Regions from separate parts of the Colwellia sp. BRX10-9 genome, predicted to be linked through region 1. Evidence: predicted binding sites of a transcription regulator. Region 1 holds the regulator's gene; each other region holds the start of a gene.

The links. The regulator LexA, encoded in region 1, represses DNA repair genes until DNA is damaged. The targets are predictions, from matches to a motif close to TACTGTATNNNNATACAGTA.
Region 2: a site for LexA is predicted at 5,213-5,232, ahead of H4J69_RS12545 (LexA family transcriptional regulator). Genes of this name have one in related genera too.
Region 3: a site for LexA is predicted at 1,724-1,743, ahead of recA (recombinase RecA). Genes of this name have one in related genera too.
Region 4: a site for LexA is predicted at 1,740-1,759, ahead of H4J69_RS00995 (DNA recombination protein RmuC). Genes of this name have one in related genera too.

The regions. Positions count from the first base shown of each region.
Region 1 is NZ_JACGVV010000007.1:18,513-26,849, forward strand. It holds gene H4J69_RS06070 (two-component regulator propeller domain-containing protein) at 1-1,525, shown strand, start outside; gene H4J69_RS06075 (ATP-binding protein) at 1,543-4,542, opposite strand; gene H4J69_RS06080 (DUF6942 family protein) at 4,663-5,193, opposite strand; gene H4J69_RS06085 (alpha/beta fold hydrolase) at 5,569-6,387, shown strand; gene lexA (transcriptional repressor LexA) at 6,464-7,099, shown strand; gene coxB (cytochrome c oxidase subunit II) at 7,665-8,337, shown strand, end outside.
Region 2 is NZ_JACGVV010000020.1:28,270-36,606, forward strand. It holds gene prsT (XrtA/PEP-CTERM system TPR-repeat protein PrsT) at 1-1, shown strand, start outside; gene H4J69_RS12515 (ice-binding family protein) at 169-1,320, shown strand; gene H4J69_RS20490 (PEP-CTERM sorting domain-containing protein) at 1,386-1,499, shown strand; gene H4J69_RS20495 (PEP-CTERM sorting domain-containing protein) at 1,565-1,666, shown strand; gene H4J69_RS12530 (ice-binding family protein) at 2,048-3,247, shown strand; gene H4J69_RS12535 (endonuclease/exonuclease/phosphatase family protein) at 3,311-4,312, opposite strand; gene H4J69_RS12540 (PolC-type DNA polymerase III) at 4,479-5,093, opposite strand; gene H4J69_RS12545 (LexA family transcriptional regulator) at 5,245-5,658, shown strand; gene H4J69_RS12550 (Y-family DNA polymerase) at 5,646-6,902, shown strand; gene H4J69_RS12555 (EAL and HDOD domain-containing protein) at 7,404-8,337, opposite strand, start outside.
Region 3 is NZ_JACGVV010000030.1:6,885-15,221, reverse strand. It holds gene metA (homoserine O-succinyltransferase) at 1-179, opposite strand, end outside; gene recA (recombinase RecA) at 639-1,676, opposite strand; gene mutS (DNA mismatch repair protein MutS) at 2,014-4,593, shown strand; gene rpoS (RNA polymerase sigma factor RpoS) at 4,658-5,581, opposite strand; gene H4J69_RS15345 (peptidoglycan DD-metalloendopeptidase family protein) at 5,668-6,528, opposite strand; gene H4J69_RS15340 (YqaA family protein) at 6,558-7,136, opposite strand; gene H4J69_RS15335 (protein-L-isoaspartate(D-aspartate) O-methyltransferase) at 7,279-7,941, opposite strand; gene surE (5'/3'-nucleotidase SurE) at 8,019-8,337, opposite strand, start outside.
Region 4 is NZ_JACGVV010000001.1:225,087-233,423, reverse strand. It holds gene H4J69_RS01000 (diguanylate cyclase) at 1-194, opposite strand, end outside; gene H4J69_RS00995 (DNA recombination protein RmuC) at 245-1,597, opposite strand; gene H4J69_RS00990 (TIGR02922 family protein) at 1,823-2,041, opposite strand; gene H4J69_RS00985 (fumarate hydratase) at 2,171-3,694, opposite strand; gene pabB (aminodeoxychorismate synthase component I) at 3,864-5,285, shown strand; gene H4J69_RS00975 (CoA pyrophosphatase) at 5,325-5,894, shown strand; gene H4J69_RS00970 (L-serine ammonia-lyase) at 6,027-7,418, shown strand; gene cysB (HTH-type transcriptional regulator CysB) at 7,792-8,337, opposite strand, start outside.

The sequences.
Region 1 (8,337 bases):
TAATAGTATTTCGGATGACTTTACCTGGATAATGCTATTAGATCATGACAAGAACCTATGGTTTGGCACTCAAAATGCTGGCTTAAGTATATTAAGCCAAGAAGATCGTTACAGTAATAACTTTTCATTTTCCCATCTTAATACTAAAGATGGCATGAAAAGTTTGACCGTATATGGCATCACCCAAGATGCTAATGAAGATATTTGGTTTAGTACCAGTAAAGGTATTTCTCGGTTTTCAATCAGTGATAAAAATTTTAAACACTTTAATCTGACTCATGGCTTAGTTGATTTAGAATACACTCATTCTTCAGTATTTCGCTCAAAAGGTAACACCTTATATTTTGGTGCAGGCAAAGGCATGAGCACTATTAATCCAGAAAAAATTAATACCAGCTTGTCCGTTCCAGAAGTACGATTAACGAGTATATTAAAGCTGAATGAACCTATGCCTCTTGGCAGTAAATTATCTAACTTAAGCCAATTGGAATTTGATTACAGTGATCAGCTGATTTCCTTTGAATATGTTGGTTTAAACTATGCCAATCCGGAGTCAACTCTTTATAAGTATCGCTTGTTAGGCTTTGATGAGGAGTGGATAGCTGCAGGTAAATCACGACGAGCCACTTATACAAATTTACCTGCAGGTAGTTATACACTGCAAATTATTGCTGGAAATAACGACAATGTTTGGAGTGAACCGGGTTATTCATTAGCTATTACGGTTAAACCAGCACCTTGGAATACTTGGTGGGCTTATTTATTGTATGCCATGGCAGTAGCTTTAACTTTATTAGTCTATTCACGCTTTTTGAATCGAAAACTATTGGTTGAACAACTACAAAAATCTTACCTTAAAGAGCAGGTCAAAGAGAAAACGCAAAAGTTACAATCGCAAAATAGCGAACTTGAACATGCCAATATTCTACTTGAAAAGTCGGCAACGGTAGATAAAGTAACTGGGGTACGAAGTCGCCGCTATCTTGATATTTATATTGAGCAAACTAGCCAGCTGATGAATCAAATTCATCAGAATATTTTACCAGTACAGCGGAGCACTTTACCCCGTCTTTACGTCTTAATGGTTCAGGTTAATGAGTTGACCAATATCAGTAATAGCCAGTTGATTAACATTACTGATTTATTACTGTTTAGCAGAAATACCGATGACCTAGTTGTTCGTTGGTCCGATGATACCTTTGCTGTTATTGGTTATGAAAAAGACAACAATGCTGGTGAGTTAGCAGCGCGGTTAGCAAGTAAATTTGAAAAACAATTCGACGATAAAATTTCGATGAATATTGCTTATTCTTTTTATCCGTTTAATAGAGAACAACCTATGGAAATATCGTGGGATCAAGTCAGTGTGATGATTGAACTTGGCTTAACATTAACAAGCGAAGAGCCAGCGATTGCTTGGCTTGGCTTATGTGAACCTAAGATACAACCCTTTAGCTACTTAGCGGTGATTCAAGGCGCTGATCTAGCGACACTTAAGCATAACATCCAAGTTAAGCAAGGTTAGCCTGAGTAGCTTTGTGGTTAGCTTTTAATGAATTGTTGTTGATATTGTTTTGGGGTGCAGTTAAACGACTCTTTAAAGCATCGACCAAAATATGTTTGTGAAGAAAAACCAACATCTAAGGCTATTCTGCCAATTTTAGAACCATTTTGTAGCAATATCTGTGCTTTTGCTAGACGGAACTCTTTAATGAAGTTATTAGGTGTTGTGCCCAATGTTACTTTCATTTTTCGCTGCAGTTGGCGTTCACTCATCGCCATATTACTGGCTAGATCTTGAATACCTAAATCAGTTTCCAAGTACATCTTAGCAACAATGGTTTCTAGCTTTTCTATAAACTTTTCATCAACGGATAAGATAGCACTTTCGCTTGGAGTTAACTGCGACACTTTTTTTACGCTACTTTCTTTTTGTTGTTCTTTTTGATGGTCACGAAATTTATGTAAATAGTTCTGCTGGAGTAATTTACGATTTTCAATCAAATTTTCAATACGTATTAATAATTCCTGTTGATTGAAAGGTTTACTTAAATACTCATCTGCTTGTAAATTTAGGCCGTGAAGTCGACTATCTAAGTCTGAACGGGCGGTAAGCAAAATAACGGGAATATGAGAAGTAAGTTCATTTTCTTTTAATTGTTTAAGTACTTCGAAGCCATCAATGCCCGTTAGCATTATATCGCATACGATAAGGTCTGGTATATATTCCTCGGCGATGAGCAGTCCTTGTTCGCCGCTCATTGCTAATAAACAATGATGTTGCTGTTCAACCACACGTTTTATGTGATTTTGCATATCGAGATTATCTTCAATAACTAACACGACATTATGTAAATGATTTTTTGCTTTAGTTTTATTATTATTTTGTTCTAACAGCAATGATGATACTTCGCTTTGAGATACACTCATTGGCACTTGAGTTTCTATTTCGACAGCGGTAGCTAAAGGGATTGATAGAGAAAACTTACTGCCTTTATTGTATTCACTGACTAAATTGATACGCCAGTTATGCGCTTTTACCAATTCATTAACTAAAGATAAACCAATACCCACACCAAAAACAGCATGATTTTTTTCATCATCAGCTCTTTGAAAGCGTTCAAAGATTTTACTTTGTGATGCTTGATTAATACCTATGCCGGTATCTGTAATCTCTAAAATAACATTATCTTGATCAACATAAGCACTGACCTTGATACTACCGCCAGCAGGTGTATATTTAATCGCATTAGCAAGTAAGTTGAAGATGATTTTCTCAAAACCTTGAGCGTCACATTCTAGCCAAAGGTCATCAGATATTTCAGCATCAAAACTTAAATCATTTTGTTTAGCTAAGCGTGAAAATGAATCAATTGGCATAGCCATTAACTGACTTAATCGATAAGTAGACAATGAAAGCTTAGGGTTGTCAGTAAGGCGAGAGAGTTCTAATAGTTGTTCAACCATACGAACTAAACGCAAACCATTACGCTTAGCGGTAGTAAGTTCCAACCCTTCTTCTTTACTGTGAGCTTTGAGTAGATATTGGTCTAAAATGCCATTAATAATTGTCAATGGCGTCCTAAACTCATGGGAAATGTTCGCAATAAACTTATCTTTTAAATCTAACATCTGCTTTTCAGCTAACTTTCGTGAAGTTAAATTAATAAAGGTAATAACAATAAGGGGTTGTTCTTCGCGATCTGCCCACTGCAATTCAACCTGAACTGGGAATTCAGTACCATCGGCACGTCGAGCAGCACACTCTACTGAAATACCGATATCTTTACGTTGTAAGGCGTATACATTACTTTTGAAGCCAAAAAAGTAATGCATAGTGTCTTCTGCAGAAAAAAGTGCGCTGACATTCGTGCCTTTCAATTCATGTTCTAAACTTTGGAACAATTGAACTGCGGCAGGGTTTGACGATAATATTTCGCCGCCCGTTGATGTCGTCAAAATAGCATTATTAGATGCTCGGACAATGGCTTTGTCTTCACTATTAAGAATTGAGCTGAGTAATTTATGGTTGGTCTGTATTAACTCTTTTTGTTCTTGTTGCTGAGTGAAAGCGTTTTCCTTGAATTCGAGCGTGTTTTTTCTTTTATTGTAAGCAATAAGAATGACTAAAATAAAAGCAATAACGCCCCAAATACCAATAACAAAAGACTGCCAGAAAGAATTTGTAATGTAGTGTGCCCCAACTTCTAAACCAACGATATGAATGCTAAAAATAATACTCACCAGCAATAAAATGTAAAATTCGGGAAAGGTATCTTTTGAAATAGGTTTGGTCGGTCTTTGAATGTTTAATGATGCACTTGCGGCAAAAATAAGACCACAGTATGGGATTAACGCTATTAAGCTGTTCGTATAATTGTCTTTATAAAGGGCTTGCTCTTGAAGAAGAAAATAACTATTAGTGTTATCAACTAACAAAGCTAATGAGGCAATGGCTAATGGCCAATAAATAGCGCGCCAAAATTTTTCATGACAAAAAATAACACAGCTGATTAGTCTAATAAAAATGAGGCCAGAAATAGTGATATGAAATAATAATGACGGTAATAACCTGTGATCTAACGCTTTTGAAAACTCTTCTGGCAGCAGTACGAAATAACAAAAACAGGTGACTGTAAAAAATAGTGCTGGCACTCGACCCGCAATGTATTTATTGAGTGGCGTTTCGCTGAGATGCGGGTTGGTTTCTATGGCCAGTAAGATAAAAAAGTAACTGAACAAAGAGAAAAAATCTTGCAGGATCGGGGGGGTGTTTATGTAGTTACCTGCGAAGATAACACCCGAAATAAGATCAATGATAATAGCGAGAGAGAAAAACTGCCAGAACAATTTTAATGAACGTGATCTGGTCTGTAAATAGCTATGAACAACAAAGAATACTGCGGTAGCCTGTAATAATATAGTAGGAAGTGATAGCAAAAAAGCAGAGGAAATATCAAGCGTGCTGGTGATCGTTGCATAGGGTAATAAGGTTAAAATTATTGTAATAAATAAAAGTGTTTTTTTATTAAAATATAGCAATGATGTGATCCAATATTAAAGTGACGTTTAGTATGTTGCCTAATCATGAGGCTTATTATTTTCTCCTTTAATAAATATAGTATACATTAATTTAACACTATATAAATGAATGAAAAGCTTTCACTGGCTATTTATATCGTTGAGTAAAAAGGCTAATTTTTCAATATTAGCATTCGACAATTGCCGATAATCAAAATAGGGACACACAATTAAATTTTTAGCTTTATCAATAGCAAATTGCTCATCTAGCCAAGTGAAATTAGCGTTTAGTTGATTTGTCGCTAACAAATTTTTGGCGTAGGTTTTTCCACAAATAATATGCAGAGTTTGCTTAGTGGTTGATAACTGAGGCGGAGAAAATAATAAAGCCGTTTGAGAGCCTTGCTGCAGCAAAAATCGCTCTCGATATTTTTGCCAAGTTGGCGCAAGTGTTGAGTAAGCGAATTTTTCTTTATCGAGTGCGTAAAGCAGCTTCGCATAAACATTGAAAACTTTCCGCCAACCATTGCCACAAGCTTGATTAACCATCTCTATTTCGCCCAAGGTTAGCGGCGATAGACAAGATAATTGCTGATATTCAAGCATACTCGGTTTATTGCCAATATAAACGGCGACGCTAAAGTTTGAGCAACCTAAACCAATAACATTCAATGGTACTTAACTCATTTTACGTGGGGGGTATGTTGAATTGTAAATTTATAATCGAGACAAGTAAAACGTCCTTAAAATTTTTTTGCTTGAATGTATGTAGTTACTGGTAAAGTTAGATCGATTGAAGATTATCAATGTCTAACAGATAACTAATATAAAATGTTAATATCGTATAGCTTTCTATGGCTATTTAAAGGTCCACGCGAGAAGTTTATCGAAAAAAATGACATTACAAGGGTAATGGTTTCAAATTTTGTTGGAGAAAACTGTTTTATATTTTATATTTGTGGCAGCTAAAAATATATTGCTTAGCTGCTGTTTAACATGACTACAGTATCAATAATGAATTCTAAAAAAAAATGATGGAGCGCAGCTATGAATGAAAAAATTGCAGCACTTAAGTCAGACCTAGCGCTACTTAAAGAACAATTTAGTAAAAAAATTACTGATGCAGAAACTCGTTTAAAAAATATGATTGAACAAGAAAGCTTAGATACTTCGGTTGAACGTGGCTATAAAATTCAAGCTTCTTTTGAAGAGCCAGCAGATTCTTTAGCTAATGGTGAATGTGTAATTTTACTGCATGGGCTTGCACGTTCGGCTAACTCCATGAAAGCTATTGAAAAACGATTGTTAGCAGAAGGATATTTTGTGATAAATATCAACTACCCTTCTAGAGATTATTCGATAGAAGAGTTGGCTGAAAAAGTGATTTCTAAAGCGCTATTAATTTGTGAAAATCGCCAAGTTAACTTTGTTACCCATTCAATGGGCGGTATATTAGTTCGCCAATATTTAAGTATGCATAAAATACCTAATTTACATAAAGTCGTGATGCTAGGTCCACCAAACAAAGGCAGTGAAGTTGTTGATAAACTAAAAAATACACCTGGTTTTAGTTTCATCAATGGTGATGCGGGTATGCAATTAGGTACCGGCGAATTCAGTGTCCCTAGTAACCTTGGCAATGCTAATTTTGATTTGGGTGTTATTGCCGGTAATCAAAGTATTAATTGGATATTATCAACACTTATTCCTGATAAAGATGATGGTAAAGTTTCGGTTGCTAGTACCAAACTTGATGGTATGAATGATCACATTGAAATGGAAACGACCCATCCATTTATGATGAAAAACGAAAAAGTTATCGAACAAGTTATCCATTATTTAAAATCAGGGAGTTTTCAAAAATAATTCGACTAGAAAACTTGCCTTTACTAACGACCTGTATATACTCACAGTAACAACTGTGTAAATTTACAGGCTCCCTATGCTAAATGAAATCAGCGAATTACGCCCTCTAACGAACCGACAACAACAAGTTTTTGATCTGATCAAAGACAAAATAAGCGATACGGGCATGCCACCAACGCGTGCTGAAATAGCCAAGTTTTTTGGCTTTAAATCAGCAAATGCAGCAGAGGAACATTTAAAAGCTTTGGCTAAAAAAGGCTATATAGAAATGTTGCCAGGTACTTCTCGCGGCATTCGTTTGACTGAGAAGTTAATGGAAGAAGCCGGTTTACCTTTAATCGGCAGAGTGGCTGCAGGTGAACCTATTTTAGCTGCAGAGCATGTTGAAGATCATTACAAAGTTGATGGTAATTTGTTCCACCCAGCTGCTGATTACTTATTGAGAGTTAATGGCGAAAGCATGAAAAATATCGGCATACTTGATGGTGACTTGTTAGCGGTTCATCAAACGACCGATGTACAGAATGGCCAAGTAATTGTTGCTCGTGTCGAAGAAAATGTTACGGTTAAACGTTATAAACGAGAAGGTAACATCGTTTACTTACATGCTGAAAATGATGACTTCTCTCCTATAAAAGTCGATTTGTCTGATCAAGAGTTTAATATTGAAGGGTTGGCTGTTGGCGTTATTCGCTCGGCAGACTGGATGTAGTTAAGTTAACCTATCCAATAAACTTGGTGGTAACTAAGCCAATTTATCTAACAAATATAGTATTAAATATGTAAAACTGCTCCGCAAACTTTAGTGTATAAAATAGGCTAAAGTTTGCTTTTCTAACCTTTCGTATTCTTTTCATGCAAACCTTTCTCTTTACTAAGAATAATTTTCATTCTAAAGCCCATTCAAACAACTTTATCTTTCTCTGATTAAAAAACAACCAAGATCAATTTTTACAATACGCGTATTTATACTCAGCTGTTTATTTTTAATACTACGGCTACAGCCCTTTGTTATTAGGCCTTTGCCTGTATTAGAGTTGATACTCTATTGTTTTTATTGGTTTTTATTTTAAAATAGCTCGATTTTTAAATTGACCCAGATCAACTTTTAAGTAATTCTAGTTTGGAATGTGTACAAATATAAATATAAGGCGATGTTGTCGACGCTAACTGGTTGATAACAAAATCGCTAAGAAAATAATAAAAATCCGTACTAAAGGATGTGTTTTGTCCTAGGTATCAAGTTTTAAACTTTTATAGGGTGAAGGAGATGTCGTGTGAAAAGACGTAACCTAGGTTGGCTGTTGTTGGGGAGTGTTCTTTCCAGTTCAGCTTGGGCAGATATGCAATTAAATCTGACCAAGGGTGTAACAGAAGTAAGTAGAGATGTTTACGATCTACATATGCTCGCAATGTATATATGTGTAGCAATTGGTGTGGTCGTTTTTGGTGCTATGTTTTGGTCAATGGTTTTCCATCGAAAATCCAAAGGGGCTAAATCAGCAGATTTTCATGAAAGTACAAAAGTAGAAATCCTCTGGACAGCAATTCCCATTGTCATTCTTATCGCTATGGCTGTACCAGCAACAAAAACACTGATTGAAATGGAAAATAACGACGATTCTGACGTTACCATTCAAGTTACCGCCTCTCAGTGGAAATGGCATTACAAATATTTTGATCAAGATATTGAGTTCTACTCCGTTTTATCGACGCCAAGATCACAGTATGAAACACAAGAAGGTAAACACCTTAATGTTGATGCTGGCGATAAAGTCAAAGGTGAAAATTACCTACTCGAAGTTGATAAACACCTTGTCATTCCAGTTAATAAAAAAGTACGATTTTTAATCACTTCTGACGACGTTATTCATGCTTGGTGGGTACCTGCTTTTGCTGTAAAGCAAGATGCTAACCCAGGATTTATTAATGAAGCATGGACAAAAGTTG
Region 2 (8,337 bases), on a different contig from region 1:
AACAAAATTTACAGCAACTTAACAACTAAAGGTAATTATATTTACAATTAAACGTGCGTTTATTGTACAAATGCCCTGCTCCCACCTATTATATATTGTGTAAAGTATACAACTTATGGATTAAGTTTTTTCGTCTGAAATTTTAAGATATATGACATGGAGTCTATTATGCAGCGCCTTACTCACCTCTTTTTTATCTTAATGATAATCTTAGTTTCTAGTGCAAACGCAAGTTTTCACCCTCTGCTAGATTCAGATCTCAATGATCTATCAGTCTATGCAAACGGTACAATAACAATGGCTGATGGTGTGATTACTCATGGTAATATGCAGGCCCTCACTACAATAACATTAGCGGCCAATGGCCAAGTTGGTGGGAATATTGAGGCTGGTTCTACAGCAACCCTAAGCGATAATGTTATTGTCGCTGGCTATATAGAAGCGAGCACTACCGCAACGCTAGGTGCCGATGTAAACGTTATGGGTAAGGTTCAAACGGGTACCACAGCAACCTTCGGCGCCAATGTGTATGTTGATGGAAATATTGAAGCAGGAAGCACAGTAACGTTAGAGCAAAATGCAGTGGTTATGGGGAATGTTGTAGCAGGAAGTACAGTGACCATAGCTGCGGGGTCACATATTCATCAAAATGTTGATGCCGGAACTACCGCAACCATTGCTGCTAATGTTATTATTGATGGTGGACCAGCTACCAGCGACTCATCAAAAGCCCCACCTCCTGCTCCTGTCGTTACCAGTAAAGAAAATCAAATTACCACGGTGCAAGCCGAGCTAAAAGCATTGGTAACCGATCAAGAACTAGATTGGGATGATTTTGGCGACAACGATGAGTCACTCGTCGCTGGCGTTTATAATTCTGTTAATTATCTCACTATTGCCGCAGGAAAAACACTGACCTTAGATGGTAATGGTATGGATGGCTCTTGGGTTTTCAATATTGCCAATAATCTAAGCTTTGGCATTGACTCCAAGGTCGTATTGTTAAACGTCACCGATAACAGCAGTATTCTTTGGAATGTACTGGGAGAAAGCACAGCAGGCTTAACATCACTTGGGGCAGGTGCAGAAGTTAGAGGTCATATTCTTTCTAAGGGAGCCATTGATGGCGGGGCTATTTCTTTAGTAACAGGTATAGGTGACAGTTGTGGTGGTGTTTTTTCAGCAACCAGTACCGTCACATTTGCCGCAGATAGTATCATTGGACATCAAGGTTGCGGAGCAGTTGACGTACCTGAGCCTGCCACTATTTGGTTATTAGGTTTAGGTATATTTATGATAGTGAATAGAAAGCACAGATAAATGAGAGTTGTGGTGGTGTTTTTTCAGTAAGCAGTACCGTCGCATTTGCTGCAACAATCAGTATCATTGGACATCAAGGTTGCGGAGCAGTTGACGTACCTGAGCCTGCCACTATTTGGTTATTAGGTTTAGGTTCAGGTTTAAACATAGCTATGATAGTGAATAGAAAGCACAGATAAATGAGAGTTGTGGTGGTGTTTTTTCAGTAAGCAGTACCGTCACATTTGCTGCAACAATCAGTATCATTGGACATCAAGGTTGCGGGGCGGTTGACGTACCTGAGCCTGCCACTATTTGGTTATTAGGTTTAGACATAGCTATGATAGTGAATAGAAAGCACAGATAACCTTTGAATATTTAAAAATAGCCCTTAAGTGGCCTTTATATTTGTGCTAACTATGCATTTTGGCTATGGCTCGTTTTACTACATTATTTAACAAGACAGTTATAATTGTGATCTGCCTGCATCACATCTCGCTAACCTTTTTGTGCATCATGTTAACCTATTGACGTATTATGTTAACTTATGAACATATCACCTGCTTTGTAATAAAAAACAAAAGAACTTAATTACAATAACTTACGATATAAATATTCAAATAACAAACAACACACCGTCTTATCTGCTATTATACAGTTGTACAATTCTTGGAATAAGTTTTTTTGTTCTATAAAAATTAAGTTTTTTTATATGCTGAACGCTCAGCTATATGAAATGGTGTCTAATTTGAAACTTATCAATTCAATCCTCTGTATTGTGGTGTTATTTGCTGTGTCTGACGCACAAGCGAGTTTTCAACCTTTGCTAGGCTCAGAACTAAATAACCAGTCGCTTTATGCCAGTGGTTATATAACCATGGGCGCACGAACAACTATTGGTGGCAATATCCAAAGTGCTACGGCGATAACACTAGCAGCTGATGCAATTGTCGGTGGTAACGTTGAGGCTGGAACCGCAGTAACACTTGGCGCAGCTGCCGGTGTCGATGGCTATATTCAAAGTACAACAACCGTTACCCTAGGCGCTTCTGCTGTTGTCGACGGCTCTATTATTGCAGGTACCACAGCAACTATTGGTGCGAGTGCAAAAGTTGATGGCGAGCTAAGCGCTGGCACAACAGTAACCATAGCGGCAACCGTTGAGGTTGGCGGCGATGTTTTGGCTGGCAGCACAGTAACCGTTGGTGCAGGCTCACTTTTCGGGGGCGATGTTGATGCTGGAACCACCACCACTATTGGTGCAAGTGTTGAAATCGTTGGCGCGCTTACTGCTAATTCTTTGAAAATGGTTGCACTGCCCACCATCGTTGATAGTCAGGAAGTGCTTATTACGTCTGTGCAACAAGATATAAAAGACATGGGTACAGGAACAGAACTTGTATCCACCACTTTTGGCACCAACGACGAAACACTTGAAGCGGGTATTTACAGCACAATAAATTATTTAACCATCGCGATAGGTAAAACCTTAACGCTTGATGGTAAAGGTATCGATGGCTCTTGGATTTTTAATATCGCCAACTATCTGACCTTCTCTGCAAACTCAACAGTGATATTGAAAGATGTTACCGATAACAGCACTATTATCTGGAATGTTCTTGGCGATAAAACCGGCTCAGCAGGTTACACACAACTCGGCGCCGGCGCTGAGGCTAGAGGTTATATTTTTGCTAGAGGTTTTGTTCAAACAGGTGCTGATTCAATGATAGCGGGCATAGGCGATGATTGTGGCGGCGCTTATTCAGCAAGTAATTTTATTGAATTTGGTGCTGATACTGTTATTGGTAAAAAAGATTGTACCAATGGCGAGTCCAGAGCTTCTGCAGATAGCATTGCCGTCACTCAAGTTCCCGAGCCTGCAACACTGTGGTTATTCGCTCTAGCACTTTTCGGTTTGGCAATTAAAGCGCAACGTAAAAAAACGTAAATTCAGTATCACCAATAAAAAAGGCTCCTTTGGGAGCCTTTTTTATTTGGGTCTTTGATTAATTTATGATCTTAACGTTAGTGTAACCAAGGCAATACCGTGATCGGTACTTTCGCCATCTCGTTCAAAGATAGGATTAATTAAATGTCGATCATAGGTGTCGTACGCACTGACCTGATAAAGACTATCGTGATAACTAGCGTCAAAATCACATGATAATAATATATAATCAAGTACTGAGCTGCTCGCACCAAAATAATGTGTCGGAGTGCGCTGTATTTTTTCCTCTTGATGAGTTTCATTTTTCACTGCAACTTGAAATAAATCCCAAGCATCTTGCAAGCAATATTTAGCAAGATAGGCATCACGGTCAATGGCCGAAACAAAGCGTAGGGTGTTAGTCAGTAGATGACTTAGCACACCATCAGTTAAGGTATTATTGAAGTCGCCCATTAATACCATTGGCTGACCGGTAGTCTCACGCCGCGCTATTATTTCAATCATTAATAACGCCGCTTCACTGCCACGTTGTATCGTTGAGCCCCAACCACCTGCCACTTGTGCTTTTAGGCTTTCAATAATGGTTTGCTCTGGCGTGCGACTTATATTTTTATCATCGACTTCAATCATAGAGCGCTTAGATTTAAAGTGCACAACATAACAATCACAGTTACCCATATGAGGCACATCAACTGTTGCCCTTAACACTTTTCGGCTAAAAGAGAATTTATCAGTTAAACCTAATGATAGTGCAAGCTCAGTGTTTGCTTTTACCGCAGCAACTTCAACAATAGGGTAACGAGATGCTATGGCAACAACAGGACGTTTGTAAATAAAATCATCTATCACTTGAGGTTCATCAACCACGGCAAAATAACAATAGCCCTGCTCTGCAACTAATTGCTCTAGAGACTCAGGACTAAAGACTTCTTGGAAGCCAATAATGTCAGGTTGATATTCACGTAAATATTCAGCAATCCAATGTTGCTTTTTACGCCACTGCTCAGCACTATAAATTCGTTCAAATTCATAGAAAGCATTGGGCGGTTCAAGGTAATTAAACAAATTAAAGGTAGCTATTTTAAGCTGTAAATTTGATACAGCTATAGAAGGCAGTATGGGATCTATTTCTTCTGGGGCTTTTTTATCTGGATAGTCGATAATGTTAACTCTAATAAACGTTGAACTGTGAGTATACCTGAGATAAAAAATTAAAAACCAACAAGATAAATTACCATTTAGTTAACAGCTTACTTACGTCACTTTTTGCTGTCTTTGATAACTTCTGTATTAATGCAAAAGGTACAAACTCGTGGTTAATTTTTTCTTCAATATCATCAAGCATCAACAACCACAATTTTGCCGTCATCTCAGCATCAAATAACGCCCGATGAAAAGCCCCATCAGATGGAATATTTTTATAACGAATAAGCGTACCTAATTTATGATTAGGTGCATCTATATTGATTCTGCGAGAGACAAGTAATGAACAAATAAATTGCCCAAAGTATTTTCGATTAATATTATTAAGCTCAGCGTCCAAGAATTTTTGATCAAAGGAAGCATTATGGGCAAGTAAATTATCATCACCCAGAAAATCGGCAAATTCTGCCATCACTTCACCACAAGAGCCGACCTTAGCAAGCATCTGATTAGATATTCCGGTGTATTGCTCAATAAAACCACTGATCCTAAAACCAGGATTCATTAATGATTGAAATTTATCGGTAACCTTACCGTCTACAATTCTAACCGCACCTATCTCTATCGCTCTATCACCTTGATTGGGTGATAGTCCTGTGGTTTCAAAATCAAGTACCACTAACGAATTGGCATTTTCATGCATCTAAGTTAACCCTATAAATTTATGCAGCGCTGATTTTAACGGCTATATTTCAAAATGAAAGTAATCATTACTCGTAAGCAATGTTAAATTATTCTGTTCAATAATCAACTTAGAAACTATACTGTATAAAAACACAGGTGAGATTTAAGTAATGAAAGTTATTCCTATTTACATTGAAGCAGGTATTTCAGGGTTTGAATCACCCGCAGCCGAATATAAAGAACTGGGGTTATCATTAGATAAACTTCTTATTAGGCATCCTAATGCCACATTTATTGGCCAAGCATCTGGTGAGTCCATGCAGGGTGTGGGCATTTTTGATGGTGATTTACTTATCGTTGATCGCTCACTCACCGCCAGAAATGGTGATGTCATCGTGGCAAATTACAATGGCTGCTTTGTCTGTAAGTTGATTGATAAAAAGCAAGCTCGGCTGTTATCAGCGTCTAAAGATTTTGCGCCAGTTAGCATCAAGCCCGAAGACGACTTTCAATTAGAAGGTATTGTTACTCGCTCTATTCGACTCCATCATCAAGCTCCTGAATTAACCGCATGTATGCATTAGTTGATGCAGTATCTTTTTATGCCAGCGCAGAAAAAGTCTTCGACCCGAGCATAAGAAACAAGCCCGTTGTTGTTTTAACGAATAACGACGGCTGCATTTGTGCTGTTTGTCCTATTGCTCGACGGCTGGGTATTCCAAAATTCACCCCCTATTTTCAGATAAAGGACTTACTACATAAGCATGGTGTAGTGGTACGCTCTTCCAACTACGAGCTATATGCTGACTTAAGTGAAAGAATGATGAATGTTATTGCTAGGTATTGTGATGACCAATATATTTACTCAATTGATGAGTCATTTTTACATTTTAAAAAATATAGTGGCGTTATTAAAGATTGGCACCAATACGGCCATGAAATAAGACGTGCTATTTGGAAAGAAACCCGGTTACCGGTGGGAGTTGGCTTTGGCACAACATCAACCTTAGCTAAAGCAGCAAATCATGCAGCTAAAAAACTTGACGGTTACCAGGGTGTTGCCATTATTGATAACGCGCAAAGTGCGAAAGAAATATTAGAAAAAATGGCGGTAAATGAGGTTTGGGGGATTGGTAATAAAATATCTCAGCGACTAAAACAGCAAAATATTAGCACAGCTCATCAATTATCAATGCAGTGCCCTAAAATTATGCGCAAGCAATTTAGTGTTATCACTGAACGTACGGTTAACGAATTAAAGGGGATTAGCTGTTTAAGCTGGGATGATGTAAAAGCACCTAAACGGGAAATATTCTCTACACGTAGTTTTGGTCAACGTATTGTAGATATACATACATTACAAGCAGCCTTAATCACCCATAGTACGATAGTCGCTAAAAAAGTAAGGCGTCAGTCTTCACTTATCAAAAAACTGCTCGTGTTCGCTTCAAGCTCCCCCCATGATGAAAATTATTATAAACAAACAATGGTTTATACTTTTCCTTTAGCAACAGATAATAGTTGTGATATTGCTACAGCGGTCAGCTTAATACTCGCTGAAATATTTATACCCGGTGTGCATTTTTATCGTTGTGGTGTCGGTGCAATCGCCTTGGAAAGCAGACAACATCAACAAGCTGATTTATTTTTATCTGATCATTCAAACCCAATACTAATGAATTGTCTTGATAGTATTAATAGTCGTTACGGTAAGGGGACATTGACCTTGGGCGCAGAGGGAAAATCAGACTCCTGGCAAATGAAACGGCACTTTTTAAGTCCACAGTACACAAGTAACTGGCGAGACATACCCAAAATTAGTTGCTAAACAAATGAAAAAACACTTTTTAAGTCAACAACACAAGAGTAACCACAAGTAACTGGCAAGACATTCCCAAAATTAGCTGCTAGGCAAATGAAAAAACACTTTTAAGCCAACAACACAAAGGTAACCACGAGTAACTGGCAAGACATCCCCAAAATTAGCTGCTAGGCAAATGAAAAACACTTTAAAACCAACAACACAAAGGTAACCACGAGTAACTGGCAAGACATCCCCAAAATTAGTTGCTAGGCAAATGAAAAACACTTTTTAAGCCAACAACACAAAGGTAACCACGAGTAACTGGCAATACATCCCCAAAATTAGCTGCTAGGCAAATGAAAAACACTTTTTAAGCCAACAACACAAAGGTAACCACGAGTAACTGGCAAGACATTCTCAAAATTAGTTGTTAGTGTTATTCGTAAGTTTAGCCACTGTAACCTTGAACTCATAATATTTAAGGATAAAGTTGCTAGTGATATAAAATGTCAAAGGGCTACCACCTTAAAAGATGTTCATCCCCCACTTTAATGCGTCGTAATAACAATTTAACAGTCTAGTTTCAGAAATTTTATTACTGCCAATACAACGAGTAACACGCTTACTCGTTGATACTTCATAATGCTTAGCCAATGTTAATAGTTCTGACAATTCACCTTGTTGCTCAGATAACGCCAGTTTGATATCTGATGAAAAAAGAAAACTCTTTACAATATCTGCCATGGGTAAATTTAATATGGCATCTAAATTACTCAATATTCCGGTTAGAAAAGCTTTTTCATTAAGGTGACTGAATGATTTTTCTTTCGTTATGAGTTCCATCATTTTAGCGCGTACTAAAGACTCGATAAAAAGTTCTGGTGAACTTTCAGATGATAATGCTGACATTGATATAATTGCAACATACGGCTTTATTTTATCTGTTCCCAAATAGGTAATAGCTTGCTTAATAGAGGTAATTTCAATATTGCCACACTCTGCGGCACTGTTTACCAACTTTAATATACCGCTAACTAACGTTACATCACGGCTAATAATTTCAGTCAGTTGGTTGAAGTCTAAGTGTGGTTTGTAAGCTTCTAAAAAAAGTTGAATTAAATTAATTTTTAGAGGAGATATAGACGTGCCGGACTTTATCTCGGGTTTGTGAAAAAAGTAGCCTTGATAATAGTCTATAGCTAGCGCTTTAAATTGTTGGTACTGCTGATTCGTTTCAATGCGTTCAGCAATTATTTTTATACGACTATTAGTTGATAATAGGCGTTTTTTCAGCCCTTCTATTTGAGTGAAAGTAACCTGTTCAATGTCAACTTTAATAATAGAGATATATGGAAAAAACACTTCCCATTTACTTTCGAAATTATAATTATCCAACGCAATGACATAACCCTTTTTATGAAGTTGAGCAACATTGAAAACGAGTTCATCAGAGATGTTA
Region 3 (8,337 bases), on a different contig from region 1:
TTAGACAATACCCGTAATATTTGAACTTCTGTTTCAATTTTATTAGGCATTAGATTGAGAATAGCGACTTTCATTGGGCGAATTTCTTGACTTGCCGCTCTACGCTCAGACATTACAAAAATATTTTCTTCACCTAAAATAGACAAAGCAGGTAATAAATCTGGAATTTTAATGGGCATAGCGTTTACCTAATCAAATAATGTCAAACAAGCATGAACACTTCGTTCTCTACTTTCATTTATTAACTTATATTCTGGCTACCAATCAACATACAGGTTTCGACTAACTCAAGTACTACGAATGATAACGGATATATAAATATTATCATTTTATGGTACGTGGATTTTTAGCTATGTCAACATCTAAACGTATAGACGTCTATAATGTTTTTTACGTTAATATTATTTGTCATCTATAACCCTAGCGAGTAAATATTGGTGGAACTAGCCTAATAGAGTGCTACGTAGATAAACGGGGGGTATTGGGCAGTAAAGATGCTTAGGTAAAATACTATATAGCACATTAAATAACGATAGCATAAGAGAGCAAAGTCACTAATTAGATATAAAAAAGCCACTGTAAATACAGTGGCTTAATAATTGTTTAAACTTTTATGTTTAATGTGTAATGTGTAATGTTTATTCTACAGCTTCTTCTTCTTTAGCTGGTTTTTCACTTGCTCTTACACTTTTAATTAACAGTAAGTCGCGTAAACGCTTATCAAGTTCTTTTGCCATTTCAGGTTTTTCTGCTAAAGATTTAGCCGCATTTGCTTTACCTTGGCCAATACGATCGCCATTGTAGCTATACCAAGAACCGGCTTTTTCAACCATGTTATGCAAAACGCCTAAATCAATTAATTCACCTAAGCTGTTAATACCTTCGCCATATAAAATCTGAAATTCTGCTTGTTTAAAAGGAGGCGCTATTTTGTTTTTAACCACTTTTACGCGGGTTTCGTTACCAATAATTTCGTCGCCTGCTTTTACAGCACCGATACGTCGAATATCTAAACGAACAGAAGCATAAAACTTAAGTGCATTACCACCCGTTGTGGTTTCAGGAGAACCAAACATTACACCAATTTTCATACGAATTTGGTTAATGAAAATAATCATGGTATTAGATTTTTTCAAGTTACCTGTCAACTTACGCATTGCTTGTGAAAGCATACGGGCTTGTAATCCCATATGAGAGTCACCCATATCGCCTTCAATTTCTGCTTTTGGTGTAAGTGCAGCAACAGAATCGACAACAATAACGTCTATAGCACCTGAACGCGTTAGCATGTCACAAATTTCCAATGCTTGCTCACCGGTATCAGGCTGAGAAACAAGTAATTCGTTAATGTTAACACCTAACTTTTCAGCATAAATAGGGTCAAGTGCATGCTCAGCATCAACAAAGGCACAAACTTTACCGTTACGCTGAGCTTCAGCAATAACTTCAAGCGTTAACGTTGTTTTACCACTTGATTCAGGACCATAAATTTCAACAACACGCCCAAGTGGCAAACCACCCGCACCGAGTGCAACATCAAGCGCCAATGAACCTGTAGAAATGGTTTCAACATCCATGGTGTTATTATCACCAAGCTTCATAATTGAGCCTTTACCAAATTGTCTTTCAATTTGACTTAATGCTGCTGCTAATGCTTTTTCTTTATCGTCTTTCATGTTTGTTCCGCCGATGTTGCTAAGATTTCGTTTTGATGAAGCAAGTATACTGTATGACCGTACAGTATCAAGCTTTTTTACAACTATTTTAATTATATTATCAAAAACAAAACAAGGTGACTTATAAGTTATTGATAAAAAAAAGAATAACAAGCACCGATAACTTTTAACTATTACTCATCAAAAAGTTACTATTTATATTATCACGGTAAAATCCTTGCCTAAACTTTATCGTATTCAGTAAAAATTTTAGTTAAATAAATAGAGTCTAAATTTGCCAGTTATGACATAATTGCCACCTTACTCTTTCATTGAACTTATGAGTTACCGCATAGAAATGACCACAGCAAACTTAGACTTATCCTCACACACCCCTATGATGCGCCAGTACTTAACCATTAAAGCTGAGTTCCCTCATATTTTAATTTTTTATCGCATGGGTGACTTTTACGAGTTATTTTTTGATGATGCGAAAAAAGCATCTGATTTGCTCGATATTTCATTAACCGCTCGCGGCAAGACAGGTGGCAATGCAATACCTATGGCAGGCGTTCCCTATCATGCGGTGGAAAATTATCTAGCAAAATTAGTACAACTGGGTGAATCTGTTGCTATTTGTGAACAAATTGGTGACCCAGCAACCAGTAAAGGCCCTGTTGAACGTAAAGTTGTTAGAGTTATTACCCCAGGTACGGTGAGTGATGAAGCATTATTACTTGATAAGCATGACAATCTAATTGTTGCGGTAAGTGAAGGTAATAATAAGTCATCGCAACGCTTTGGGCTGTCTTATCTTGATATGACCAGTGGTCGCTTTGTACTGACTGAGCCAAATACCATTGAACAGTTACAAGCTGAACTACAGCGTTTATCTCCTGCTGAATTACTCTACAGTGAATCGTTCTCAGTGCCAGGGTTACTAAAAGGCTATCAAGGATTAAGAAGAAGACCTGAATGGGAGTTTGATTTAGACACAGCTACTAATTTACTAAATACACAATTTGGCACTAAAGAACTTTCTGGCTTTGGTGTTGGTGATAAATCATTAGGCTTAATGGCCGCTGGTTGTTTATTTCAATATGTAAAAGAATGTCAACGCAGTGCGCTTCCTCACATTCGAGCCATTATTTGTGAGTCTTCTGCTTCTGGTGTCATTTTAGATGCGGCAACTCGTCGTAATTTAGAACTCACGCAAAACTTACAAGGTGGCTTTGAAAATACCCTAGCATCGGTATTAGATAAGTCAGCGACACCAATGGGTTCTAGATTACTAAAACGTTGGTTACATTTTCCTTTACGTGATTTAAACATATTAACTGCACGTCAAAATGCAATTAGTGAACTATTGTCACAAGATTTAACGACTGAATTATTTAGCCAACTTAAATCTTTTGGTGATATTGAGCGTATTGTTTCTCGCATTGCCTTACGCTCTGCGCGTCCAAGAGATTTTGCTCGTTTACGTAATGCTTTAAATCAATTGCCTGAACTTCAGCAACATTTACAAACTTGTCAGCAAGCACATATCACTGAATTAGCGTCAAAAAGCTTTCCAATACCCGACTTACACGACTTATTACAGCATGCTTTAGTTGAAAACCCACCCGTTCTTATCCGTGATGGTGGCGTTATTGCCAAAGGCTATCATGAAGAACTTGATGTCTTACGTGACTTAAGTGATGGAGCAACTGAATTTCTTGCCCAACTCGAAGCGCGTGAAAAAGAACGTACCGGTATTAGTTCCTTAAAAGTAGGCTATAACAGGGTTCATGGCTTCTTTATTGAAATGAGTCGTACTGCCGCGAACGATGTACCTGATGATTATATTCGCCGACAAACCTTAAAAAATAACGAACGTTTTATTACCAATGAACTAAAGCAACACGAAGAAAAAGTGCTTAGCGCACAGAGTAAGTTTCTCGCCTTAGAAAAACGTTTATATGATGAATTGTTCGATTTAGTGTTACCTGATTTAGAAAAACTGCAATTACTTGCTCAAGCTGTCGCAGAACTAGACGTTTTAAATACCTTTGCAGAACGCGCAGAAAGCCTAAATTATGTTAAACCAAGTCTAAGCCAAAATGACGGTATTGAGATTAAAGCCGGTCGTCATCCTGTCGTTGAGTTAATGACTAGTGAGCCCTTTATTGCTAATCCTGTTACCTTAAATAATGAACGTAAGATGTTGATCATTACGGGTCCTAATATGGGCGGTAAATCAACCTATATGCGTCAAACAGCGCTCATTGTTTTATTGGCTCATATTGGTTGCTATGTCCCTGCTGATGCGGCAAACATTAGTATGGTTGATCGAATATTTACCCGTATTGGCGCTTCTGACGACCTAGCGAGTGGTCGTTCAACCTTTATGGTTGAAATGACAGAAACCGCAAACATTCTCCATAATGCAACAGAAAAAAGTTTAGTGTTACTTGATGAAATAGGCAGAGGAACCAGTACTTATGACGGTTTATCTCTTGCTTGGGCTTGCGCTGAAATGCTGGCGATTAAAACTAAAGCCTTTACTTTATTCGCTAGTCATTATTTTGAGCTAACCCTGTTAGCCGATCAGATACCAAGCTTGGTTAATGTTCATTTAGATGCGGTTGAGCATGGTGATACCATCGTCTTTATGCATACCGTTCAAGAAGGCGCTGCAAGTAAGAGCTTTGGCTTACAGGTTGCACAACTTGCCGGTGTGCCTAAGACCGTTATTCAACGGGCTAAACAACGCTTGGCTGAACTGGAAAGACAACAAGCTCCTTCTGTTATCAATGTCGAACAACAACCCTTTGAGCAACTTTCATTTATTGATAACACTCACCCCGTACTCGAGTCATTGTCATCAATTGATGTAAACGATTTAACCCCCAAACAAGCATTAGATTTATTATTTGAGTTTAAAAGTAAAATGTAGCCCTTAATAATAAGTAAAAAAAACCAGCAATTGCTGGTTTTTTGTTTTATCGAAGCTAAAATATCTACGCTTGAAACAAGGCTTCAATCGATAAGTCTTGTTGACTTAAAATATCACGTAAACGCTTAAGCGCTTCAACTTGAATTTGACGAACACGTTCACGTGTTAAACCAATTTCTACGCCAACATCTTCTAATGTTGCCGCTTCATATCCTAATAAGCCAAAACGACGGGCAAGTACTTCACGTTGCTTAGAGTTAAGTTCGTTTAACCAGTGAATAATATTATTTTTAATGTCAGATGTTTGCAAGCTACCTTCTGGACCACCACTTTTATCATCCGGGATAACATCAAGTAATACTTTATCGTTTTCACCACCGAAGGGTGAATCGACTGAGGTCATACGTTCATTTAGACGCAGCATTTTAGTGACATTAGCGACTGGCACATCAAGCGCTTCAGCAATATCTTCAGCGGTAGGTTCGTGATCAAGCTTTTGTACTAATTCACGCGAAGTGCGTAAATAAATATTGAGTTCTTTAACGACATGGATAGGGAGACGAATAGTGCGTGTTTGATTCATAATGGCACGTTCGATCGTTTGACGTATCCACCATGTTGCATAAGTTGAAAAACGAAATCCTCGTTCGGGATCAAATTTTTCTACTGCGCGGATCAAGCCTAAATTACCTTCTTCAATAAGGTCAAGTAAGGGTAAACCACGATTATTATAACGACGGGAAATTTTAACAACTAAACGCAGATTACTTTCGATCATCCGTTTTCTTGAGGGTTCATCACCTTTAAGGGCAAGGCGAGAAAAGTACACTTCTTCTTCAGCGCTAAGTAATGGAGAAAATCCAATTTCGCTTAAATATAATTGAGTGGCGTCTAAATTCGATGGTACATCTTCTCTATCTTTAGATGATGATCTAGTTGATTCTTTTTTATCTACACTAGTACTTACCAATTCTTTTTCTATACTCATGCTGTATCTCCCAAGATTTAGCAAAGCCAACTATCAATGATTAAATATGCACACTAACTCCAATTTATTATTATTATTATTTGTTGTTATTTAGACAGGTACTTCATAGGGTTTACTGATTTACCACGAAAGCGAACTTCAAAATGAAGCATGACTCTTTCAGCGTCTGTATCACCCATTTTCGCTATAACCTGACCCGCTTTTACCGACTGTTGTTCTTTCACTAAGATACTATCGTTATGAGCATAAGCACTAAGGTAATCATCATTATGTTTAACAATAATTAGCTGACCGTATCCTCGTAAAGCATCTCCGGCATAAACCACCACGCCATCAGCTGTCGATTTAATCGAGTCACCACGTATACCTGCGATGTTTATTCCTTTGTTACCTTGTTTTGCTGTAGAAAAACCTTCAATAACTTTTCCTTGAGCAGGCCACAACCAATTTCTTATTTTTTGAGAAAAACTTGTGCCATTTGCAGAGGTTTTATTGTTTACTTTTTGCCCTCTTACATTTTTACCATACGCCTGCTTTTTATTTGATGCAACAGGTTTTTTTACCCTTGTTGGTATGTTACTTTTCGGCTTTTCATTGCGCGCTATATTACTAGTGGCTTGGCTCGAATTTTTAACTAAAAATAATTTTTGTCCAGGGAATATTTTGTAAGGAGATACCAGATTATTAAAAGTGGCTAAGCTACTAATATCAACATTAGCTCGCCAAGCAATAGAATATAAGGTTTCACCTTTTTTAACGATGTACTCGCGACCTTTTAAGCTATTTTTAACACGCTTACTTAATGGAACTGAGCCTTGAACATCAACAACGGGGGCCGGTTTATGGTTAGAAGAACAACTTACCACAGACAAACTAAGCACTAAAAAAACCACATAAGTGATTTTTTTAGTGCTTAATAGAGCATAATTTTCACGATTTAAAATCAAAAAACCATCCTAGTGTCGTCTGTATTGATTTAACGAAAAACAAAATAGGCCACAATAATAAGCGCAACAATTAGCCAACCCAGTATATCTACCCATTGTCTTATCTTTTGTTCCATGGCGGCCCCTCCCCAGCGAATAATACCGGCAACCAAGAAAAATCGCATTCCACGACCAATTGCTGAAGCAATTAAAAACGGCAGAAAAGCCATATGTAAGAAGCCAGCACTGACTGTGAATAATTTATAAGGGATCGGTGAAAATCCAGCAATAAAGACGACCCAAACACCCCACTGCTGAAACCACAGCACAACGGCGTCAAAAGCGTCTTGCTTACCCATAGCGGTAATTGCCGGTTGTATCCAAGGTTCAAACATATAATAACCGAGTAAATAACCAACAGAGCCTCCCAAAATTGAAGCTATCGTTGTTAATGTGGCGTAAGACCATGCTTTGTGTGGTTTAGCCAGCACCATGGGTGCTAGAAGCACATCAGGGGGAATAGGGAAAAATATAGATTCAGCAAAAGTTAATAGTGCCAACATTCTTGGCGCAAATTTATGTTCAGCAAAACGAAGTGTCCATTCATACATTTTTGAAAAAATTTTCAATTAAATCATACCTTTTTTTCAGATAATAAAGAGTGAGTAATATTGTTTAGTTTATTTATGCAAAGACTGCAATACTCTGCAGCTAATTTAGGGCTATGGCATTAACGTACCGGCACAATTTTTTATATTAAGCGATGAAAAATTAAATTAACGCCCCGGGCACAAGCGGTACAAATTTAACCATTTCAACTTGTTGTTCTTTGTACTCATCGCCATGACGAGTAATAACTTTCAGTATTTGCGTATCTGTGCCAACAGGTATCACTAAGCGCCCACCATCAGCTAACTGTTCCAGTAATGCCTTAGGCACTTCGGTTGGCGCTGCAGTAACAATAATCGCTTGAAAGGGAGACTTACTACTCCATCCTTGCCAGCCATCACCGTGCTTCATTGAGACGTTATTTAAATCTATTGATTGCAAGCGACGTTTCGCCTGCCATTGTAATGCCTTAATACGCTCGACCGAAAAAACTTTAGCGACCAATTGTGTAAGGATGGATGTTTGATAACCAGACCCTGTCCCTATTTCTAGAATGCTGTCAGGGACACCGTCCGCTAATAATAATTCTGACATTTTTGCCACTATATAAGGTTGAGAAATAGTTTGTCCCTGCCCAATAGGCAAAGCCGTATTGTCGTATGCTTTATGCGCTAAGATTTCAGGAACAAAAATATGACGAGGTGATTGAGCAATCGCTTGCAACACCCGCTGATCACGTATCCCTTCTGCGTATAATTTTTGCGCTAATAGCTCGCCGCTACGACGTGATTTACCGCTCACATTGCTCCCTACCCTTACATTCATAACCTGCTCTTTTTATTTTTTTTATTTTAAAATTAACATGTGATTTATCTAAAATTTAGCAATAACTCAACGGTAACTTAAATGATTAAGTCGCCGACCCAACGAGTGATCGATGCCAAACTATCATGGGCGGTCATATCAACAGTTAACGGGGTTATCGATGCATAACCATTGGCAATAGCATGAAAGTCTGTACCTTCGCCACAGTCTTGCTCTTGGCCTAATCGACCGTACCAATATATATCACGTTGCCATGGGTCTTGAGTTTTTTCCATCATTTCTGCTTTATGACGATTACCCAAGCGTGTCACCTTGACACCTTTTAATTCACTAAGCGGAATATCAGGGACATTAATATTGATAATTTGATCGACAGCTAATGGGTGAGATTGTAAA
Region 4 (8,337 bases), on a different contig from region 1:
AAGTAGGCTAACCTGCTACGATTAAAATAACTGGCAAAGACGATCACAACAGCCAAGAACACCACTAATAATTGTTCGACAATCACTACTTGCTTTAGCCAAAAAGCTTGGCTTTTCATCATCAAAAAATAAACTAAGGCAACTGTGCCTAAACTAATAAACAGAGTTTTTAGTCCTTTAATTCTTTGCAACAAGATTAACTCCTTAGATTAAGTTATCGCTAAAGGGTAGAGAAGCAATCAGGTTAAACAACAGGTAGAGCTTGCTCATTATCTATTTTACTGTCTGTACCAGTGGGCTTTTCATCACTTTCATTTTTCAACTCAACCTGTTCAATTTTATCAAAGCGTGACGATATTTTATCTGCAGAGGTATGTATTTGTTTTACGTCACTCGCCGCTTGATCTATGTGCTTTGCTAAATTGGCAAAACGAGATTTAAAACGACTAAAGTCCTGAGATAAGTGTGAGAGATGCGCTTGAATAACATGTATTTGCTTACGGGTTGCTTCATCTTTTAGTACCGAGCGTGACGTTGTTAATATAGCCATTAACGTGGTTGGCGATGCCAGCCATACTCGTTTTTTATTGGCGTAATCAACTAAGTCACCTTGATGTGCATGAATTTCAGCAAAGATAGCTTCTGCAGGAATAAACATTATAGCGCCGTCGGCGGTTTCTTTTTCAATTAAGTATTTAGAACTAATATCGTTAATATGTTTTTTTATGTCGAGTTTAAACTGACGCTCTGCCGATTTTCGGTCATGTTCCCCTAATTGGTTATCCAGCATTTTCTTATAGTTTTCTAAAGGGAACTTGGAGTCAATAACGACATTACCGGTTGGCTCAGGTAAAAATAAAATACAATCAGCAATTTTTCCATTTGATAAAGTGTGCTGTAAAGAAAAATTTTGCTCGGGGATCACGTTGCGAATTAAACTGTTAAGCTGAACTTCGCCAAAAGCCCCCCGCGAACGCTTATCACTTAATACTTCTTGTAAGCTGACGACGTTTGAGGAAAGTTCCGTTATCTTCTTTTGCGCGTCATCAATCAAGGCAAGGCGTTGCAAAATATCATTAAAGGTTTTTGTTGTTTTCTCAAACCCTTCCGCTAAACGTTTCTCTACTTGCCCGCTAATTTCTTTCAAGCGGTTATCGGTAGAGACGGTTAATCCATCAATACGTTTAGCCATTTGCTCACTCGATGCTTGCAATGACTTCGTTAACTCTTCGCGGCTAATGTGCGTCACTCGATTTAGGTGTTCAACAAGTTGATCAACCGATTTTAGCTGATTCTGATTAAAAACGACTTGGTGCTCGTGTAATGCGCGGTGTAACTTTTCACTACTTGCATGTAAACTCGATGACTGCTTCTCACCTTGCTCAGCATGTTGATACAACAGCTTAATTTTAAAGTCAGAGATTTGTTGTTCAAAATAAGTCTTTAACTCAACTTGTTGGTTTGCCAATTGTTGATGATTAAAGCTAGTTTGCTGCTGTTGTTGCTGTTGATATTTATTTGAGACTTCACTATCAACGGTTAATTTTTCAAACAATAGCTGTAACTTTTCATGTTGCAAAGACAACTGTAGTGACATTTTTTTTATTTTAAAAAATACTATAAAACTGATTAAAAAACACAATACCAATAGAATAACGCTAAACAGCATAAAAATTTCGGTAGGGATTTTCTCTAAAAAAACAAGGAGTTCATCGATAGGCATAAAGTCACATCAGTAACACTGTAAATATTATCAGTATTAAACCATAGAAATATACTCAGGTTAAGTTTATTCTAAGCTTGTTCATTAACAAGTCCATATTTAATAATCATTGATAAGATGAATGCGATCGCCAACTTTATTAAGAATGGTTATTTCTCCATCACACACAGCAACAATCGATTTATCTTCTTTAAATTTTTCCGGAATAATGACCCGCCCACTGGCATTTTCTGCAAATTGTCCAACAAAGTGCATTAACTCAAGTGAATCTTCAATATAATAAATAATAGTAACAGTGCGCAGGTTAGTGTTAGTCATAGTTAATGTTTTCAAAACTTAATTTTATTAATGTTCTTTTAGTATAGACAAAATTTTCAACTTATTATCGTCAATAAAAAAGCGCCCTAAGGCGCTTGTTTTAAAATTATTTGCTTACACAAGCATCAATTAATTTTTTGATTTGGCATCTTGCACTTCAATCTTAGCTTTCCAAATAGCAGGACCCGTGACATGAGCCGACTCTCCTTGGCTATCAACAGCTACAGTGACTGGCATATCTTCAACTTCGAATTCGTAAATAGCTTCCATCCCCATATCTTCAAAAGCAACAACTCTTGCTTTTTTAATAGCTTTTGATACTAAGTATGCAGCACCACCGACGGCCATTAGATAAACTGACTTATGGTTTTTGATGGTTTCAACGGTCTCGGCACCACGTTCAGCCTTGCCGATAGTGCCAAGTAACCCTGTTTCAGAGAGCATCATTTCTGTAAATTTATCCATGCGTGTTGCTGTCGTTGGGCCAGCTGGGCCAACTGCTTCATCGCCAATAGCATCGACAGGACCTACGTAGTAAATAAACTTGTCAGTAAAGTCTACTGGTAACTTTTCGCCCTTGGCTAGCATATCTTGAATACGTTTATGAGCAGCATCACGTCCGGTTAAGATAGTCCCGCTCAATAATACAGTTTCACCGGTTTTCCAGCTACTGATATCAGATTTTTTCAAGGTATCAACATTAACACGACGTACGTTTTCACCGACTTCCCAAGTTATTTCTGGCCAATCTTCTAATTTTGGTGGTGTTAAGTTAGCCGGACCAGAACCATCTAAGTGAAAATGAACATGACGCGTTGCCGCACAATTGGGTATCATCACCACAGGTTTTGATGCAGCGTGGGTTGGTGCTGACATAATTTTAATGTCTACAACCGTCGTTAAACCGCCAAGACCTTGTGCGCCAATACCTAATTTATTAACACGCTCGAAAATTTCTAGACGCAGCTTTTCTTCGGCTGTTTCAGCACCACGGTCAATAAGGTCTTGAATATCTACCGGTTCCATTAAACTTTCTTTGGCAAGTACCCCTGCTTTTTCTGCTGTTCCGCCGATACCTATGCCTAACATTCCCGGTGGACACCAACCTGCGCCCATTGATGGTAGTGTTTTAACTACCCAGTCAGCGATTGAATCACTAGGATTTAACATCACCATTTTAGATTTGTTTTCACTACCACCGCCTTTCGCTGCGATCATGATATCGACGCCACCACCGGCAACCATATCGATATGAACAACAGATGGTGTATTATCTTTAGTATTAATACGCGCGCCAGCGGGGTCTTTTACAATAGAAGCGCGCAATGGGTTGTCTGGATTTAAGTAAGCTCTGCGAGTACCTTCATCAACCATTTGCTGAACTGTTAAGTCAGTTTTGTCCCACTGAACATCCATACCCACTTTAACAAAGCAAGTCACTATGCCGGTATCTTGACAAATAGGACGCTGGCCATGGGCTGACATTCTAGAATTAATTAAGATCTGAGCAATAGCGTCTTTAGCTGCGCTACTTTCTTCTTTATGATAGGCTTTTTCAAGCGCTTGAATAAAGTCTAAAGGGTGATAATAAGAAATGTACTGTAATGCATCGGCAATACTTTCAATTAAATCTTGTTGTTTAATGATAGTCATGAGGGTCTCTTTTTATGCAGATCGACAGATGTAGTTCAACGGCATTTACTTACTTACCTGAAATTATAGATAAACTAGGGAAGCTGAAAATGGTTGAAAGTTATAAATTTGCAGATATCATACCCTTCTTGTTAACGAGCTTCCACAATATTATCGAGTAAAACCTGTCATGTTCACTATTTCTGCCCAGCATTTTACTGTAGAAAAATCTATCGATGTAAAAGCTTTATTTTCAGCTTTTAGTCATCAACCTTGGGCGATGTGGCTTGACTCTTGTGGTGAACAACAGTCACCTGCCCACGTTGATAGCAACTTTGATATTCTGGTTTGGCAACCCGAAATTACGCTAACTACTCGCGGCGATCAAACTGAAGTACGCTGGTTAAAAGAAGACAAAAAGCAAATCAGTCATCAAAATCCATTAACGCTGTTAAAAGAAATTCAACAACAATGCTTCAACAACATAACCGTTGCCACCAGCCACTTACCTTTTAATGGCGGCAGTGTCGGTTACTTTTCTTACGATTTAGGCAGACGTTTTGAGAACTTGCCTCATCAAACAACGCAAGATATAGATTTAGCCGACATGTCGATAGGGCTTTATTTTCAGGCATTAATATTTGATCACCAAGCTCAACAGTTTTGGTTGGTTTGCCCACAACCACAACGAGAAAGCCTAACAAAAGCAATAAATCAGCAGTTAGCTTTGATAAAGAAAGCCACACAAGTAAAAGAAAAGTTTTCATTAATGACCGACTGGCAGTCGAATATGAGTAAAGCGCGTTATGATGAAAAATTTAAGCGCATACAAGACTACTTATTGTCTGGAGATTGCTACCAAATTAATTTAGCACAACGCTTTAGTGCTCAGTATCAAGGTGATGAATTCGAAGCTTATTGCGCGTTACGTGATAAAAATAAAGCACCGTTTTCTGCTTTTTTACGTTTTGAAAAAGCCAGTATTCTCAGTATTTCTCCTGAACGATTTTTACAAAAATCAGGCCGTAAAGTACAAAGTAAGCCGATAAAAGGCACTAAACCACGAAGTGATGATGCCGTCATAGACCAACAAAACTCAGTTGATTTACAGCACTCAGAAAAAGACCGTGCCGAAAACTTAATGATTGTTGATTTACTGAGAAATGATATCAGTAAAGTCTGTATTGCTGGCTCGGTAAAAGTTCCTAAGTTGTTTAATATTGAAAGTTTTCCTGCCGTTCATCACTTAGTCAGCACCGTTGAAGGTGAGTTAGCACAACCTTATCAAGCGACTGATTTATTAGCGGCTTCATTTCCTGGCGGTTCAATTACTGGCGCTCCAAAAATAAGAGCCATGGAAATAATTGATGAATTAGAGCCTCATCAGCGAAGTATTTATTGTGGTTCTATTGGTTATATTTCTGCTTGTGGCAATATGGACACTAGCATTACTATACGTACCCTACTGTGCGAAAAAAATAACGCGACCAAAGCGAGTATCATTTATTGCTGGGCCGGTGGTGGCGTAGTAGCTGATTCAAAAGTTGACGCTGAATATCAAGAAACCTTTGATAAAGTAAACAAAATATTACCTGTGTTATCAGCGCTTTAACTTATTGTAGTTTTGGCTTTCGCCATTGATGGATTTATAATGAACAAGCATGATTTTTTACAAAACTTTCAATTTTCAACACTTGATGTTTCCCTCCATCAATACCAGCACCTTGGCGCACTAAAACCTGCAGCCGTGTTAATCGCGCTAATAGAAGAGAATAAACAACTCTCTGTTGTGTTAACAAAACGTGCTAGTCATTTAAAACATCATCCTGGGCAAATCAGTTTTCCCGGTGGAAAAATGGAAGACTTTGATACAAGCTTTATTAGCACCGCCATAAGAGAAGCTGAAGAAGAGATTGGTTTAAATAGTAACAACATTAATATTGTTGGCCAATTACTTCCTTATGAAACAATCAGTGGTTATGTGGTTACGCCCATCATTGCTTTTATTGATAAAAAACAAAATTATGTGATCGATAAAAATGAAGTTGCTGAAATATTTCAGGTGCCATTACAACATTTTCTAGATTTTAATAATCACTACATGGTGACCATTGAGCGTCATCGCAAACCCTTTTCAATTCACTTTATGCCTTTCGAGCACCATAATATATGGGGCGCAACCGCGGTAATGCTGAAAGATTTGGCAATTCAATTATCTTGAACCTTTAAGTTTTTAGTTAATATCAACTATAATTAAACTATTATTGTTTTTCATGATGGTAGCTTTCAGTTACAATTACCGAAGATAATTCCATCTTTTGATAATTTTATCAAAATAAATTCAGGTTTTAGTATGATTAGTGTATTTGATATGTTTTCTATTGGCATTGGCCCGTCAAGTTCTCACACTGTAGGTCCAATGAAAGCAGCGAAATTGTTTGTTGAACAACTTAAAGATGAGCATAAATTAACCCAAACAACACGGGTGAAATGTGAACTTTTTGGTTCGTTAGGGCAAACAGGTATTGGCCATGGTACCGGCAAAGCGGTAATTTTAGGTCTGTCTGGCGAAAATCCAGATACGATTGCCGTCGACGCTATTGATTCAATTCTAGAAGCCGTAGTGGCTAGCCAAAAAATTTCGCTTAATGGCGAGCACTTAGTATCATTCCCTAAAAATGATGCAATTATTTATCATCGCCGTAAAACGTTACCTGCTCATTCAAATGCCATGACTATTTTTGCCTTTGAAGATATCCCAGGAAAAGAAAGTACGTTATTACTAGAGCAAACATATTATTCAATCGGTGGCGGCTTTATTGTTAACGCCCGCGACTTTGAAAAAGAAAAAGATAAAGCATTATCTCTGCACAACAATATCAAACGTCCTCATTATTTCTCATCAGCGACTGAGCTTATCAACGAAGCTAATGAGAAAAATCTCAGGATCAGTACCATCATGATGAATAATGAGAAGTGCTTAGCCGATGAAGCCACGGTTAGGGCTAAACTAGTTAATATCTGGCAAGCAATGAAAGATTGTGTTGACCGTGGTATTAAAACAGAAGGTATTTTACCCGGTGGCTTAAAAGTTGCGCGCAGAGCCCCTGCCCTTTATAAAGCATTATCAGTTGAAAATAACAACGATCCGCTTATAGCGATGGACTGGGTTAACTTATTTGCTCTTGCAGTTAATGAAGAAAATGCCGCAGGTAGTCGTGTTGTAACGGCGCCAACCAATGGTGCAGCCGGTATTATACCTGCCGTATTATGCTACTACGATAAGTTTGTTAGACCTGTTGATGAAGATACCTGTGTACGCTATTTATTAACTGCCGCAGCCATTGGTATTTTATATAAAACTAACGCGTCAATTTCTGGTGCTGAAGTGGGCTGTCAAGGTGAGGTTGGCGTAGCTTGTTCTATGGCAGCTGGCGCATTAACTGAAATTATGGGTGGTTCGCCAAGTAAAGTAGAAAACGCGGCAGAAATCGGTATGGAGCACAATTTAGGATTAACCTGTGACCCTGTTGGTGGCTTAGTTCAAGTTCCTTGTATCGAACGTAACGCTATGGGCTCGGTAAAAGCGATCAACGCATCGCGTTTAGCTTTACGCGGCACCGGTAATCAAAAAGTCCCGCTGGATAAAGTGATTAAAACCATGTGGGAAACCGGCAACGATATGAAAACCAAATATAAAGAAACTTCTCGTGGCGGCTTAGCGGTCAACATTACTGAATGTTAAGACGTTTTTAATCCCAAAGCTGCAACGGACAAAGGGTTAATGGCTGAACATTTGTCGTTCCTTGCTATCGCCGTGCAGCGAAACACTTATGCTTTGAAATACAGGATGTCTGAGAAAGGCCATCCTGAACATTCGTCGTTCCTTGCCATACTTTACATAATTGCCACCACGACATACCCTTCATCCTGAACATTCGTCGTTCCTTGCCATACTTTACATAATTGCCACCACGACATACCCTTCATCCTGAACATTCGTCGTTCCTTGCCATACTTTACATAATTGGCATCACGACATACCGTTCATCCTGAACATAAAAAAGCGACTGATATCAGTCGCTTTTATGTGTTTATTGATTTATATCGCAGCTGCTTTAACGAACAGGCAACTTAATATTTGCAAACATCTCATCTATTTCAGCATTATTTTTCAATAAAACAGCTTTAGTGACTAAATCACGATTTAAATGAGGAGCAAAACGCTCAATAAAATCAAACATGTAACCACGTAAGAAAGTACCGCGTCTAAAGCCTATTTTAGTGGTACTTGAATTAAATAAATGACTGGCATCAATAGCCACTAAATCACTATCAATTCTAGGGTCGATAGCCATAGTAGCAATCACACCAACGCCAACACCTAAACGCACATATGTTTTAATTACATCAGCATCGGTGGCAGTAAAAGCAATTTTAGGCTCTACTCCAAGACTATTAAAAGCAATATCAAGCTCTGAACGTCCAGTAAAACCGAACACATAAGTCACTAATGAATACTTGGCTAAGTCTTCAATAGTAATGCCTTGTTTTTTAGCTAAGGGATGATCGGGTCGCACTATTATACTGCGATTCCAGTGATAACAAGGTAACATCACTAAATCGTTATACAAGTGTAATGATTCCGTCGCAATGGCAAAATC